Regions from separate parts of the Gordonia sp. VNK1 genome, predicted to be linked through region 2. Evidence: riboswitches for the same ligand, from Rfam matches in the RefSeq annotation. Region 2 holds a riboswitch; the other holds the start of a gene.

Region 1 (7,757 bases), on a different contig from region 2:
GGTCACCGTGCATCGATGCGCTCACCGGATCGACCACCAGCGGGACGGGCGCATTGCCTCCGATGCCGAGTTCGGTGCATGCGGTCACCACGGCGTCGATGATCGGCGCCGAGGCGAGCATGCCGGTCTTGACCGCCGACACCCCGATGTCGGAGACCACCGAGTGCATCTGGGCGGCAACGATACCCGGGTCGATCTCCTGGAATCCGCTGACGCCCACCGAGTTCTGCACGGTGACCGCGGTGACGGCGACGCATCCGTGCAGGCCCAGTAGCGCGAAGGTCCGCAGATCGGCCTGAATACCCGCGCCGCCACCGGAATCCGAACCGGCAACGGTCATCACCCGCGTCGGCGTGGCCCCCGGCGGGGCGGTGGGCAGGAGAGGGGAGTTCACGGAGTGCTGCCCGTTTCGATGGGAAGGTAGATACGTCCGCCCGCGTCGGCGAATTCCGCTGATTTGGCTGCCATTTCGGCGGCGATCTTGCGGTCGATGTCCTCGGCGGTCACCAGATTGTTCTCCTCGGCGTAGGCGCGGACGTCGGCCGAGATCCGCATCGAGCAGAACTTGGGGCCGCACATCGAGCAGAAGTGAGCCGTCTTGGCCGGCTCGGCGGGCAGCGTCTCGTCGTGGTAGTCGCGTGCGGTGTCCGGGTCGAGTGCCAGGTTGAACTGGTCATTCCAACGGAACTCGAAGCGTGCCTTGGACAGTGCGTCGTCGCGTTCCTGTGCGCGCGGATGGCCCTTGGCCAGATCGGCGGAGTGTGCCGCGATCTTGTAGGTGATGACGCCGACCTTGACGTCGTCACGGTTGGGGAGGCCCAGATGTTCCTTCGGCGTCACGTAACACAGCATGGCGGTGCCGGCCTGGGCGATCATCGCCGCACCGATCGCCGAGGTGATGTGGTCGTAGGCCGGGGCGATGTCGGTGGCCAGTGGGCCGAGGGTGTAGAACGGCGCCTCCTCGCACAGTTCCTCCTCGAGTCGCACGTTCTCGGCGATCTTGTGCATCGGCACATGGCCGGGGCCCTCGATCATCACCTGCACGCCATGGGATTTCGCGATTCGGGTGAGTTCCCCGAGGGTACGCAGTTCGGCGAACTGGGCCTCGTCGTTGGCATCGGCGATCGAGCCGGGACGCAGTCCGTCGCCGAGAGAGAAGGTGATGTCGTAACGGCGGAAGATCTCACAGAGCTCGTCGAAGTGGGTGTACAGGAACGATTCCTCGTGATGGGCGAGGCACCATGCCGCCATGATCGACCCGCCGCGCGAGACGATGCCGGTGACCCGGCGGGCGGTCAGCGGCACGTACCGCAACAACACGCCGGCGTGCACCGTCATGTAGTCCACACCCTGCTCGGCCTGCTCGATCACGGTGTCGCGGTAGATCTCCCACGTCAACCTGGTCGGGTCCCCCTTCACCTTCTCCAGTGCCTGGTAGATCGGCACGGTGCCGACGGGAACCGGCGAGTTGCGCAGAATCCATTCGCGGGTCATGTGGATGTCGGAGCCGGTGGAGAGGTCCATGATGGTGTCGGCACCCCACCGCGTGGCCCACACCATCTTCTCCACTTCCTCGGCGATGGAGCTGGTGACGGCCGAATTGCCGATGTTGGCATTGACTTTCACCGCGAAGGCCTTGCCGATGATCATCGGCTCCGACTCGGGGTGTCGATGGTTGACCGGGATCACCGCTCGTCCGGCGGCGACCTCACGGCGCACGAGTTCGACGTCGACATCCTCGCGGGCGGCGATGAACCGCATCTCGTCGGTGACAATTCCCGCACGCGCCCAGGCCAATTGGGTCGAGGCGCCATCGACCGGAGCGGGCCGCGTCCAGGAATCGCGGGTCGGTGGCAGACCCTGCTCGACGTCGATGACGGCGGCGTCGTCGGTGTAGGGGCCCGAGGTGTCGTAGACGTCGAGATGTTCGCCGTTGGTGAGGTGGATGCGGCGTTGGCCGACGCGCAGGCCGTCCACCTCGAGGTAGTGCTTGGTGCTGCCCTGGATCGGGCCGGTGGTCAGGATCGAGCCGTCGACGGTGTCGGTGGTGCGTGTGCGGTCACCGGATACAGGTGTGCCCATGGTCTGTAGTCTCCCTACGCCGGCATTACCCGGACAGGTTCGGGCGGTCGGCGACCGCCCGTCGCCATCTCAGCCCCCGGTACGTGGGAGCCCCCGCGTGTGAAGTTGTGCACCGACGATGTGCATCGTCGTCGTGCAGGGACGAGCATACGCGGGTCGGGGTTCATCCGATCGACATCGGGTGGTGTGGCGCCGATGGACCGGAGGATGGTGTCGGTGGCAGGGGGCCGGAAACGTTTCGCGGATGCGTGTCCGCGGTGGCCGAACCGTAACGGATTCGTCCACAGGCCGATGCGTTCATGTCACCCACCTACGGAACCGTAATGTAGTGTGTGACCGGGATCACAGGGAGTGGTTCGCCGACCGGAAGGGGCGCCGGTCGGCTGGGTTCGTCGTTCACCGGACGACGGCATAAGGGATATGGACACATGCAACGCAAACACCGGCACCGCCCGCCGCAGACGGCGCAGTCGATTCTTCAGCAGATCTCGCAGGTGGTGCACAACCCCGAGCGGGAGCGATTCGAACTGTGGGTAGCCGGTGACCTCGTCGGAGTTCTGGGCTACTCGATCGACGACGTCGACGGGCAACGGACGGTGACGGTGCTGCACACCGTTCTGTACGACGAGTACACCGGGCACGGCCTCGGCACCCGATTGACGCGGGGTGCGCTCGCCTACATTCGCGACCAGGGGGCGCGGGTGCGTCCGGTGTGTACTTTCACCAAGGATTTCCTGGACCATCATCCCGGTGTCGTGCCTCTGGCGCCGGTGTAGTCGTGCCTCTGGCTCCGGTGTAGTCGTGCCGCTGCCGAGGGGGTGAACGTACTGGTGGCCTGATCTGCCGGGGCTAGACAGTTTCAACTTAGGTTACCCTGACCTCAACTGCAGTCGAGGAAAGGGGACGTCCGGCATGGCCGAGACCCAGCACAAGGCGCCGTCGAGGGGTATCCAGGGAGCGATCCTGAAGCTGCTCCGCGCCGACGACTACGAATTCACCGTCACCAGCAGCGAGCTGATCACCGATCACTACATCCGCGTCGGATTCACCGGCGGCGGCCTGCTTGCCGACCGCCCGATCCATCCGACGATGTGGGTCCGGTTGTGGTTCGAGTCCAACGGGAAGGCACATCAGCGCGGCTACACCCTCGCCGACGCGGACGCCGCGGCCGACGCATTCTTCATCGAGTTCGCCATCCACGACGGTGCGGCGGCACGCTGGGCTCTGGCCGCGCAGCCGGGGGCGACGATCGGTGCCACGTTCATGGGATCGAAATTCGCCATCCCGGAGCCGGCTCCCACGGGATGGCTCGTCGCGGGTGATCCGGCCTCGCTGCCGGCGATCAATTCGTTGCTCGACGCGTTGAGTGCGTCGTCGTCGCCCGAGGTGGCGGCCACGATCTGGTTCGAATACGCCCACGATGACGACAAGGATCTGCCGATCCGGCTGCGGCCGCAGGACACGCTGCACTGGGTTCGCCGCGAACGTGACGGCGCGGCGCTGGTCGACGCGGTGCGCGCTGCGGCGACCCCGTCGGCCGGCCAATTCGGTTGGGTCGCCCTGGATTCCACCAGCACTCGAGCCGTCGCCGGGGTGCTGCGCGAGGACTTCGGCCTCGGCAAGAAGGGCGTGAAGGCGCAGGCCTACTGGCGGCCGGAGGCCGATCCGTCCTGATTGCTCGGGGTTCGGTCTGGGCAATACCGGGTTGGGAATCGCGAACAGACAGGTTAGCCTCTCCTTCAGCGGGGTTCCGGGGGTGGACTCCGGCTATGACGGGAGTACGACATGACACAGGGATCGACCGGTAACGACGCTGGCGGCGGGGCGGCGGGCGGGGCAGATGCCCCCTACGACGAGGCATACGGGTCCGCGTACCCGGCCGACGACTACCCGACCGAGCAGTACGCCGTCGACCAACCGGCGGCGGCCGACGCTTCCGTGGACTCGGGCTCGGACTCCGGCGGCGGCGTGAGCTGGCCGACGGTGCTCGCCTCGGCGGGTGTGGCCGCCATCATCTCTGCACTCATCGTCACGATCGGCGTCGTCGGCCTGCTCATCGCCGACGGCGACAACGGTGGCAGCAACACCGCAGCCCAGCCGACCGTGGTGAACCTCGGCGGCGCCGCGAACACGCAGGCGCTCGGTGCCGCGCCGGCCGGGTCGTCCCCGGCCGCCGGGCAGGCGCCGGCCGGACAGACTCCCGCGGGACAGGCGCCGGCTGCGGCACCCACCGAACAGGTGCCCGAGGCCGGAGCGCCCGGTGGTGCACCGGCGGCAGCAGCGCCGGCCACCGGAGCTCCCGCGGCCGGGGCCCCGGCAGTGACGAGTGCGCCCGCAGCAGGCGCCCAACCGACCCAGCAGCAGGCGGCTGCCGCACCGGCGGCGCTCACCCCGGGCCAGCTGACCACCAAGGTCAAGACGGTCATGAACACCAGCGCGCCGCGTGCGTCGCGTGCGTCGGAGTTGCAGGGCGGTAATCAGGCCCTCATTTCGGTCGACACCGTCTCGCGGTTGCTGGCGTCCTACCCGAACTCCGGTTTCACCTACCAGATCATCGGACCGGTCACCGTGAACGGCACCACGATGAATGCGCAACTGCAGATGTCGGTGCCGGGCTACGGATCTCGGTACAAGCCGATGAAGTGGTTCTGGCTCGACGGCAAGTGGAAACTCTCCAATGAGAGTGTGTGTGTGATCGCCGCATACGCCATGGTCCCGTGCTCGGTCGCCTGAGGATGACCAGGCTGCGCGCCCTGCTGGCGCTGATGCTCGCCGCGGTCGTCCTCGTCGGTGTCGCCGGGTGCTCGTCGTCGGACGACGAGAGTGCCGGTGGCACAGTGCAGATCAACCTGCCCGACGGCCGGTCCATCACCATCCCGGAGACCCCGAAGCGCATCGTCACCCTCGGCGGGCAGTGGACGGACGTGCTGCTGTCGTTCGGGGTGACACCCGTCGGGTACTACGACACGATCCAAGCGCAGGGCGGCCAGAACCCGCCCTGGTTCGGCAACAAACTCGCCGACTCGACGGCGCTCAATCCCAACGACGACGTCGTCGCCAATGTCGCGAAACTCGAGCCCGATCTCATCGTCGCACCCGGCTTCGCCTCGATGAGCGGTGTGTTCGACAAGCTCACCGACATCGCACCGACGATCGACAAGATCAGTGGCGCACAGGTGGATCCGTGGCAGGACATGGTGACCCTGATGGGAACGATCCTGCATCAGCCGGACAAGGCGAAGGAGATCATCGCCGGCGTCGACGCCAAAATCAAGGCCCTCGCCGACGAGTATCCCGGCATCAAGGGCAAGGCCTACACCTTCGCCTACCTCTACGGCACCGACCAGTTCTCCGTGCTCGGCGACCCCAATGACGGTGCCGGACAGCTGTTCACATCGCTCGGCCTGGTGATGGCACCACGGTTGATCGCGCAGTCGCAGAAGACCGGTGAGCCGCGGTTCCAGATCAGCGCGGAGAACATCCCGTGGCTCAACTCCGACCTCCTCGTCATGGGCGTCCAGAACGACGACCTGCGTAAGCGACTGCCCGGACTTCCCGGATACCAGAATCTCGACTCGGTGAAAGCCGGTGCGGTCACATTGATGGACACGGTGCAGGTGACCGGTCTCAACGAACCCTCCCCCAACGCCACCGTCTACGTCCTCGACCTGCTCAAGCGGGCGCTCGCACGGGCGGCGGAGGAGTAGGCCCAGCTTCCACCCACCAAGGTGGCCTCGATACGGCTCGTCGCTATCGCTCCTCGCCTACTCGGCCAGCGGTGGGTAACGCCCGCTGGTCGAGTGCGCCGCGCGAGCGAAGCGAGCTCGTCGCGATCGAGACCACCCCGCAAGGCGAAAGCGTCGCGTAAGCACCAGCTTCCACTCACCGAAGTGGCCTCGACCTCGATAAGCTCGGCCCGGCGGATACGGGCTCCGCAAGCTCCGCCCCACTAGGCCAGCGGTGGGTAACCCCCGCTGGTCGAGTGCGCCGCGCGAGCGAAGCGAGCTCGTCGCGTATCGAGACCACCTCCGCAAGACGACAGCGAAACCGGGTTACCGCCAACAGAACCCAATCCTGTGGATGTCGATGCCATTCATACCCAACCGGTCCCGTGCCGATAAGTTATGTCGTACCCCCTCGATACACTTGTGACAGTTCAGTTGATCCGACCGAGCAGAGGGGGTGAACATCATGGCCGCCAACATCATTGATGCCACGACCGCAGCTCCGGAGTTGTCGATGACCGCCGACGACGCAGCCATGATCGATCACCTCCCCGGCGAAGCGGCCACCGCCCTGGCCCGCTCCCTGCAACGCCAGGAACGACAGGTCATCGCGCGAAAGGTGCTGTCAGCCGCGCGGATCGGGCAGACCGTGTTCCTCGACATGCTGATGTCGGATACCCAGATCAACCGCCACGTCGACGACGGCCCCGACAAGGCCGCCACCGGCAAAGTGTCTACCGCACTGGGAATCTCGGTCGCACAAGCCAAAGCATGGATGATGCTCAGCTTCCTGCTGTCGAAACTACCCACCGTCACCGCCGCCTTCCTCGATGGCGATCACTGCCTGGAACGTATCCGCATCATCGCCGACGAGATCGCCATCCTCGACGACGATGATGTCCGCGCCTTCGCCGAAACCCGCGCCCTGGAGATCGCCGCATACAACCAGGCCGATCCGACCCTGCGGGAGCAGGTCGTCGAGATGGTGATTGCCCTGGATCCCGACGGCGCCGCCGACCGACGCGAAGAAGCCGCCGAACGCGACCAGAGTGTGCGAGTCCGCCGGGATACCAACGGGCACTGCAGCATCTCCGTCTACGCCCCCGGGGAGATGGGAGCCCACCTTGCCGCGCGGATCGCGCAGCTGCTCAGCGAACGTATCTGCGCCCGCGACCCGCGTCGTCGGGGTCAGCAGCAGGTCGCGGCGTTCGCCGATATCCAAGGACTGCCTGGCGGACGCCTATCCTGCCAATGCGGTCGGGACGACTGCCCCAAGGCCATCCCCTTGCCGGAGGAACCCGCCGACCTCGACCCCGCCGTCGGGCTGCCCGACGATGTCGACGCCGAACTCGCCGCACAACTCGAGTTCCCCGAGTCCGACACCACTGATGACACCGACACCGACGATGAGGGTGAGTCGTCAGACGCTGACGTCGATCCGCAACTGGCCCTGGAACTCGTCGTCGACCCCGTCGGCGAGCGCGAAGCCCGGCTGGAACGCTACGGGGTCATTGACGATGCTCACGCTGCCGCGCTCATCAGGTCCGGGCTGGTCACCGTCGTCGAGTTCCCCGGACTCGAGGTACCCCACACCGGCACCACCGCCACCACGTTGCAGCGGCTACCCGCAGCGTGGCGCCGCCCCGACAACCCGATCCCCGCAACCCCGATCGACCCCACCGGGCACGGCGGATACCTCACCCCACCGAAAGGTGCACTCACCTACCGGATACCAGCCTGGTTGCGGGAGAAGATCATCGAGTTGGATGGCACCTGCCGATACCCGCATTGCGGCCGGCCGGCCAGTGAATGCGAGATCGATCACGTGGTCAAGTTCGTGCACCGCGATCCGAAAACCGGTGGCTGGACGGTGGAATTCAACCTGATGCCGCTGTGCACATCGTGCCATCAGCGAAAACACATGGGATTGTTGATCCCCACCATGCTCAC
Region 2 (7,757 bases):
CCGCGGCGGTACTCGACGGCGACGAGTGGGTGATCACCGGCCGCAAGTGGTTCACCACCGGTGCCGCACAAGCCGCCTACACCACGGTGATGTGCCGGACCGAATCCGACGCCCCGCCCCACCGCGCGTTCTCGATGATCATCGTGCCCACCGACAACCCCGGGTACCGGATCGTCCGCGACACGCCGGTCCTCGGCTTCGGCGGACACCATTTCGAGGTGGCCTACGACGACGTGCGGGTGCCCGCGGAAAACCTTCTGGGGCAACGAGGCAATGGCTTCGTCATCGCACAGGAACGTTTGGGTCCGGGACGGATCTTCCACGCCATGCGGTGGCTCGGGCAGGCGCAGCGGGCCTTCGACCTGATGTGCAACCGGCTGATCGGGCGCACCGCCTTCGGCGAACCCCTCGCCGACAAGCAGCTGATGCAGCAACATGTCTTCGAGTCCTACAACGAGATCCAGGCCGCCCGACTCCTGACGCTCAAGGCGGCCGAACGCATCGACGCCGGAGATCAGGCGCGGGTGGAGATCGGCGCGATCAAGGTGTACGGGGCACGGATGCTGCACAACGTGATCGACCGGGCCGTGCAGGTCCACGGTGCCGCCGGCCTCACCGACGACACCCCGCTCGGCAAGATGTATCGCAACGCGCGTTCGGCCCGCATCTACGACGGCCCCGACGAGGTGCACATCTCGACCGTCGGCCGTCGGATTCTGAAGGAATACCGCAACGGCGGCAACTGGGAATTCGGTACGCGCTGAACAGGTCTCGAGATCGGTCGGGGTGATTGGACCGACTCGACGCCGCGTTCACACGTGCGCGCCGAGCAGGTTCAGCAACTCCCACTCGTTCTCGCTGACGCGGCGACCGATGGCGGCCAGTTCCACCGACCTGGTGGCTCCGGACAGGTGGCGCTGTGCCTGGTGCACGCAGATCAGGCCCCATCGCAGCGTGCCGTACACCTGCCACCAGAACACCGCGTCACGGTCGACGGTCGCTCCGCTCCCGGCCTCGTAGGCACCGACGAATTCGTCGAGATCACATAATCCGCCGACCACTCCGGCGCCGCCGAATCGCCACGCCTTCACACACATCCAGCCCAGATCCTCCAGCGGATCACCGACGTGCGCGAGTTCCCAATCGAGTACCGCGGCCAGTCCGTCGTCGTCGACGATGATGTTGCCGACCCGGTAATCACCGTGCACCAGTGCGCGTCCCGACTCTTGCGGGCGTCGGTTGGCCAGCCAGGCGAGAGCGAATTCGAACGTGGGTAGCGGGCGGTCGATGGAATCCAGTTCCCGCTGCCAGGACTCGAGCGGATCCTCGTCGGGCAGACCCGGAATCGTATCGGGGTCGATGCGGTGCAGGCGGGCCAGGCTGTGCCCCAGTTGCGCACCCAGCCGCGTCCGCGCCGATGCGAATCGCTCGTCGCGCAGTATCTTTCGGGGGATGGTCTCGCCGTCGACGCGATTCATGACGACGAAGTCGCCGCCGATGTCGGGGTGATCCTCTCCTGCGGCGAGGACGGTCGGCGACGCCACGCCGGCGGCGCCCGCGGCGCGCATCAGCGCAGCCTCACGGAGGAGTGACGAATCCTCGCGCGCACCAGGGAGATCGAGCCGCAGGATGAGCGGGTGCGCCCGATCGTCAATTGTGGCGGTGAACGCCCACGTCTGCCGGGAGGCGCCGGCGGGAACGCGCGTGAGGTCGGTGACGGTGACGTCGCCCGCGCCGTGGACATCTGTCAGGACGTCGACGAGTCCCGACGAAATGCGTTCGGCCGGTTCGGATTGACGGGAGTCGGTCGGCGTCATGGGTGCAGTCTACGGGGCCGTCGGCGCATATCGTGGCGGATTCACCCCCGCAGGGGTACCCGAAAACCCGGGTGGATACGGGGGTTTACCCGGTGCCGGCTCCGACCCGACATTCGTAGTCTCGGTGTCACCGCGAACTCGTCATCTCGAGTTCTCCTGATACGGAAGGATACTCATGTCCGCCACGAAGTTCGTCACCGGGCGGTACACGGTGATCGCGCTGACCTGCGTCGCGGTCGCCGTGATGGCGCCCGCGCCGTATGTCGGCTCCCGGATGAGCGAGTTGGCGGCGAGCGACACCGGCCTGGCCGCGCATTACGCGACGCAGCCACAATGGGTGATCACCGTCCTCTACATCCACATGGTCACTGCCGGTGTCGCATTAGGGATCGGTCCGCTGCAGTTCTCCACCTACATCCGGTCGCGGTGGCTGAGGGGACATCGCGTCGTCGGGCGGGTCTACGTCCTCGCGGTCCTCCCGGCCGGGGTCTCCGGTCTCATCGTGTCCGCCTTCAGCGCCGCGGGTCTGGCGGGTCTCTTCGGTTTCGGCACGTTGGCGTTGCTGTGGCTGACATTCACGGCGCGTGGCACGCTGTGGGCATTCCGCGGCGACATCGCGCGCCATCAGGCCTGGATGATCCGGGGGTTCGCGATGACATATGCCGCTGTCACGTTGCGGGCCTGGCAGATGGTGCTGATGGGCGTGATCGAGGCGTCCGGCGGCTCCGGCGACGTGTTCGCACGCGCGTACGCCCCGGTGCCGTTCCTGTGCTGGATTCCGAATCTGATTGTCGCCGAGTACCTGATCTCACGGCGGGGGCTCCCGGGATTGCGGTATGTGGTGCCGCGCCCGACGGCTGCGGCCGTCGCGTCGCCGGTGTCTCAGACGAGTGGCAGCGTCATCACGTAGTCGTGTTCGACGCTGCCGCCGAGGTCGAAGGTCTTCACACCCGCGCGAGCGAACCCGAACTTGCCGTAGAAGCGTTGCGCCCGAACGTTTTCCTGGTTGACGCCGAGCCAGACGACGGCGCTGCCGCGTGCTCGTGCCCGATCGATCGACGCCCGCATCAGCAGGTGCGACGGGGGATCGGTACGCGATCGGCCATGGTGGTCGGGGAGCACGTACATCTTCGAGATCTCCGAGCAGGGGCGCTCGGTGACCACCGCCCCGACGTCCGGATCCGTCGGAGCTCGATGATGGACGAGCGCATAGCCGAGGAGACCGCCGTCCGTGGTGCGCGCGGCGAGGACATCGGAGTCCGGAGAGGTGACGTGGCCGGCGAAGGCGGCAGCGGACAGGTTCGCATCGATGAAGCCGACGATGTCGTCCGGTCGGGCGTGGGGCGGACATGCGAGCGGGAACGTGGCCGCCGCGACGTCGGCGAGTGCCGGGGCCGACGCAGGATCGGTGATCACGTCGACGGTGATGGACGGCGCCGTCATGCCAGGGGCCTCGCTTCGCGCAGATAACCCCTCGCGTGACGAACGACGCGAGGGGATCGGGGATGGGGACTACTTCTTGCCGCAGGTGCAGTTCTCGCCGCATTTGCAGTCGGGGCCGCAGGTGCAGTCGGGGTTGTCGCAGGCCGGGGCGTTCACATTGCTGATCATGCATACAACGTTACGACGACGGTGATCGAAAGGACACCGTCATTGGTCCCGAGTTGGCGTGACCACCGCCGATTCCGAGGGATCGCCCGCCTCCCGGCGAGCCCGGGTGGCCCGCGCGTCGCGTGCGACGGCGTTGCCGATGACCTGACCACCACTGGTGAGCAGGGCACGTCGCCAGGGGAGAACCCCCTCGATCTCGATCTGGATCGACATCGACAGGATCGTCCGGATCAGGACGATCATTCCCAGGATGGCGGCGTCGGTGATGGACGGCTTGGAGGTGATGGTCCGGATGAGGTCGGCGGCCACCAGGATCTCCAGCCCGAGCAGGATGGCGCCGCCGAGGGTGGTGCGCAGCACGGCGAAGGCGGCCGCGCCGCCTTCCTTGCGGACCAGCGACCGTGCGCTCAGCACGGCGGCCGTGGCGAATCCGACGATCATTGCTGCGGCCCCGATGGCCTCGAACGCCACCGCGATGTCGGAGAACGTCTCCTCGATGGTCATGCGGGCACCTTACCCAGACCAGGCTCGCCTGGTGCTGACTCGGTCACCGGCGGAGCAGCAGGTGGATGTGGGGAAAGCGATTATCGTTGTCGGGGCGGCTGATGAGGCGCCATGCCTCGGTGAAGCCGGCGGTGGTGGCGTCCTCGGCCAACGCATCCGGATGCCAGCGCCACGCCCGGGCGACGGCGTGGTCGAACTCGTGCACACCGGGGTCGTCACTGCTCTGCAGAGCGAGCAGCACGGTGGCTCCGGATGGCAGCCGCCGATGCCAGCTGCACAGCACCGCGCGAACGTCGTCCGGCGGCAGATGAATCAGGCTGAAGCGTGCGATGAGGCCGGTGACGTCGGCGAGATCGACGTCGCGCAACCACGCGTCACCGACGTCGAACGAAATGCCCGGGTAGGCCCGGCGGGCGTGTGTCAGCATCTGCTCGCTCGGATCGACTCCGCGGACCTCGAATCCGCGACCCCGCAGGTCGGCGGCGACATGCCCTGTCCCACAACCCACGTCGACGATCCGCGCGCCGGGGCCGGGCAACTCGTCGGCGAATATCGCGATGGCGTGTTGTTCGAGCGGCGAGGTGTAGGCGGTGGGGAAGCGTTGCGCGTAGACGTCGGCGAGCGCGTCGTATCCCGGTTGGGCCCGGTCTTCGGAGGTGGTCATGTCTGATCGGGGTGTCGTCAGTCCTTCACAAGTCCGCCGTCGACCACCAGGTTCTGTCCGGTGACCGCCCGTGACCAGTGTGAGAGGAAGAACAGGACGGCGTCGGCGAACTCGGCGGGTGTGGTCACCGACCCCAGCGGCGTCGTCGCCGCAATCGCGTCGAACACCTCCGCCGGCGTGGCCGAACTGGCGTCCGTGGTGCGCAGCAGCCCGCCGGAGACCATGTTCACCGTGATGCCGTCGGCCCCGAGGTCGGCCGACAGGGTGCGGGTGAGCGCCAGCAGCGCGGCCTTGGCGGCGGTGTAATCGTGGTAGGGGACAACGGGATTCTGTACCAGGTTGGTGCCGATGGTGACGATGCGGCCACCGCCGACGGCGCGCATTCCCGGCAGCGCGGCCTGGGTGGTGTTCAGGGCTCCGCCGACGATGCCGCGGAACTGCGCGTCGAGTTCGTCGACGGTCAATTCGTCGGCATGGGACCGGGCATCGCCGTTGAAGGAGTAGTCGGGCAGGGCATTGTTGATGACCGCGGTGACGGGATGCCCGAAATACGTTGCGGCGCGCTCGATCATCGAATCGACGGCTGCACGGTCGGTGACGTCGGCGGGAAGGGCGACGGCGTTGTCACCGAGTGCGGCCGCGAGTTCGGTGGCAGCGTCGGCGCTGCGTCGGTAGTTGATGACCACCCGCGCGCCCTGCGCGGCGACCGCTCGGACGATGTGTGTGCCGAGGCCTCGGCCACCGCCGGTGACGAGGACGACGTGTTCGGAAAACGGCGATGCCACAGGCATTCTCAGACCATCCCTTCGCCAGTACTAACTGGAGCAGGTTCGACGGGTGTGCTCTCAGCCGGCCGGTCGCCGGCACCCCGTGTCGATGGTCATCGAATCGTATTGCCGCGCCGGATGCAAGCACGCCGCGGCGGTCGACTCAGTTCGCCGTGCGATCGGGGGACAGCGCGGCGAGTAGGAGGAGGAGAACCTCAGACGCCGACGAGGCGACGCGATTCGATCCGTGCGACGGCGGCACGGAGTTCCTCGTCGCGGATGTCGAGGTCGTCGACGCGGCGGGTGATGGGAAGCAGGTCGGTGATCACCTCGGCTCCACTGACGGCAACATCGTGGGTGGTCACCCATTCGAGGGTGTACTGCAAGGCGGCGCGGTCCATGGTCATCACTGATCTCGGGTAGCGGGTGGGCTGGGATCTTCTCGGGTCGTGCGTGCCCGGATGTGGCACGTGCGACCCAGCAAGAAACCCACTGCGATGAGTGGGTTTCTCTCGTGCGCGATACAAGGATTGAACTTGTGACCTCTTCCGTGTCAGGGAAGCGCTCTCCCACTGAGCTAATCGCGCGGGCTATGAAATTGTGACCGAGCGGATGACGGGATTCGAACCCGCGACCCTCACCTTGGCAAGGTGATGCGCTACCAGCTGCGCTACATCCGCATGACGGCACGCGTGAAACGCTCACGACGTGCTGCGCAACCATATTCGATGCCGTGGTGATAATCCAAATGCGCAGGCACCGGCATCACGGTCGGACTCGCGGCAATGAAAAAACCCGCCGATTCAGGCGGGTTCTCGTGGTGCGCGATACAAGGATTGAACTTGTGACCTCTTCCGTGTCAGGGAAGCGCTCTCCCACTGAGCTAATCGCGCGGGCTATGAAATTGGCGTGGAAATGACCCTCTTGGAGGTGGCGACGGGAATCGAACCCGTGTGCACGGCTTTGCAGGCCGTTGCCTCACCACTCGGCCACACCACCAGAGGCGAGCTTGCTCGCACCGAGCGGATGACGGGATTCGAACCCGCGACCCTCACCTTGGCAAGGTGATGCGCTACCAGCTGCGCTACATCCGCATGCCCCGCGAGCGATCTTGTGGACCGTTGTGCTCGCGATGCGGGACAGAACATTATCCGAACGTTACGGAGATGCCAAATCGCCTGGTCAAACAGTCGAGGGGAGTATGTCCGTGGAGCGGGGGCAGCGTTGTCGGAGTGGTTGATGGGGCTCGGGGGACCTCAGGTGCGGCGCGATCAGGAGAGCCGGTCATGCCGGTGTCCATGCAACAGTCGTGGGCGTCTGCCTCTCGAGGCGATTTGGGTAACCCGGGAGTGTGCGTGTACTGTTCCTGCTCGTGCACCGACGCCGTTGAGGGTCGGAACACGGTCCCGTGGCTCAGTGGAAGAGCGTCCCGTTCACACCGGGGAGGTCGCTGGTTCGATCCCAGCCGGGACCACCGCAATCGGGTGGTCGGCATTCGCCAGGCGCCACCGAAAACCGCAGATCGCTCGTCTTCTGAGCGCTGTGACTCTCTCCGCGGTACCGGGCATACGTCGCAGAGCCATAGGCGGGCACCGGACTCGTGGGCCGATGAGCCGCTCGATACTCGTCCCGGGGACCCGGTATTCAGTACTCCGACACCGACAACATCGTCATCGGGCTCATCGTCGAGCAGATCACCGGCGGAATCCATGACGCCGCGCTCGCGGACGAGGTCTACCGCCCAGTCGGTCTGGGCCCGACCTCGATCACCTTGCCGGAAACCTACATTCGCGGATACACCGACGCCGGCGAGCCCGACGACGTCACCAAGTACTCTCAGTCCCACCGGTGCGTCGGCGTCGGGAGGCATGCTGCCCACCGCCTCCGATCCGAATACGTCTACGGTCACACCGGCAACGTTCCGGGCTACACGGCGTTCCTCGCCGGCACCGATGACGAGACGAGATCGGCTGTGGTGCTGGCGAACTCACAGATCAATGATGCACAACCCGACGTCTTCGCGTGGCTGTGCGCGGTCTTCGACGCCGCGGTCTGGGCACTGAGCCCCTCACGAGTCCGCGAGGGTAGCTCCCGGGCGTCGGCAGGGGCGCAGCAACGCCCACTCGACGGGATGTGGCGCCCACTCGACGGGATATCGGTCAGTGCCTCGACTGCCGCCGGAATCCGTACAGGGCGGCCCGATAGCCGCGTTCGTAGCTCTGCTTGATGTCGGGAATGCAACCGTCGGCCAAGGCTGTCGACGCGTGATGCACCGCCCAGGTACGCGGCATCGACGCGAGGTAGGTCGATGCGTCGTCATATCCGCGCTGGAACTCCACCGGATCGACGGTGGGATCGGCCAGCGTGGGATCGGGCAGGGTCCGATCGGGGATG

What was found. A riboswitch is a leader RNA that binds a small molecule or an ion and turns the genes downstream of it on or off. The one in region 2 is predicted to bind thiamine pyrophosphate.
Region 1: linked by a shared signal. The riboswitch ahead of thiC (phosphomethylpyrimidine synthase ThiC) and the one ahead of ABLE94_RS10345 (3-oxoacyl-ACP reductase) in region 2 are both predicted to bind thiamine pyrophosphate.

The regions. Positions count from the first base shown of each region.
Region 1 is NZ_JBDZDJ010000004.1:63,826-71,582, reverse strand. It holds gene thiD (bifunctional hydroxymethylpyrimidine kinase/phosphomethylpyrimidine kinase) at 1-340, opposite strand, end outside; gene thiC (phosphomethylpyrimidine synthase ThiC) at 391-2,082, opposite strand; TPP riboswitch at 2,077-2,189, opposite strand; gene ABLE94_RS06155 (GNAT family N-acetyltransferase) at 2,511-2,858, shown strand; gene ABLE94_RS06150 (siderophore-interacting protein) at 2,995-3,756, shown strand; gene ABLE94_RS06145 (MTB12 C-terminal domain-containing protein) at 3,868-4,815, shown strand; gene ABLE94_RS06140 (ABC transporter substrate-binding protein) at 4,818-5,789, shown strand; gene ABLE94_RS06135 (HNH endonuclease signature motif containing protein) at 6,274-7,757, shown strand, end outside.
Region 2 is NZ_JBDZDJ010000006.1:310,877-318,633, reverse strand. It holds gene ABLE94_RS10375 (acyl-CoA dehydrogenase family protein) at 1-764, shown strand, start outside; gene ABLE94_RS10370 (phosphotransferase family protein) at 813-1,817, opposite strand; gene ABLE94_RS10365 (DUF2306 domain-containing protein) at 1,993-2,727, shown strand; gene ABLE94_RS10360 (GNAT family N-acetyltransferase) at 2,700-3,260, opposite strand; gene ABLE94_RS10355 (DUF1622 domain-containing protein) at 3,468-3,932, opposite strand; gene ABLE94_RS10350 (class I SAM-dependent methyltransferase) at 3,976-4,596, opposite strand; gene ABLE94_RS10345 (3-oxoacyl-ACP reductase) at 4,614-5,387, opposite strand; TPP riboswitch at 5,381-5,477, opposite strand; gene ABLE94_RS10340 (hypothetical protein) at 5,579-5,770, opposite strand; tRNA gene ABLE94_RS10335 (tRNA-Val) at 5,879-5,950, opposite strand; tRNA gene ABLE94_RS10330 (tRNA-Gly) at 5,971-6,043, opposite strand; tRNA gene ABLE94_RS10325 (tRNA-Val) at 6,182-6,256, opposite strand; tRNA gene ABLE94_RS10320 (tRNA-Cys) at 6,289-6,362, opposite strand; tRNA gene ABLE94_RS10315 (tRNA-Gly) at 6,385-6,457, opposite strand; tRNA gene ABLE94_RS10310 (tRNA-Val) at 6,766-6,837, shown strand; gene ABLE94_RS10305 (hypothetical protein) at 7,523-7,757, opposite strand, start outside.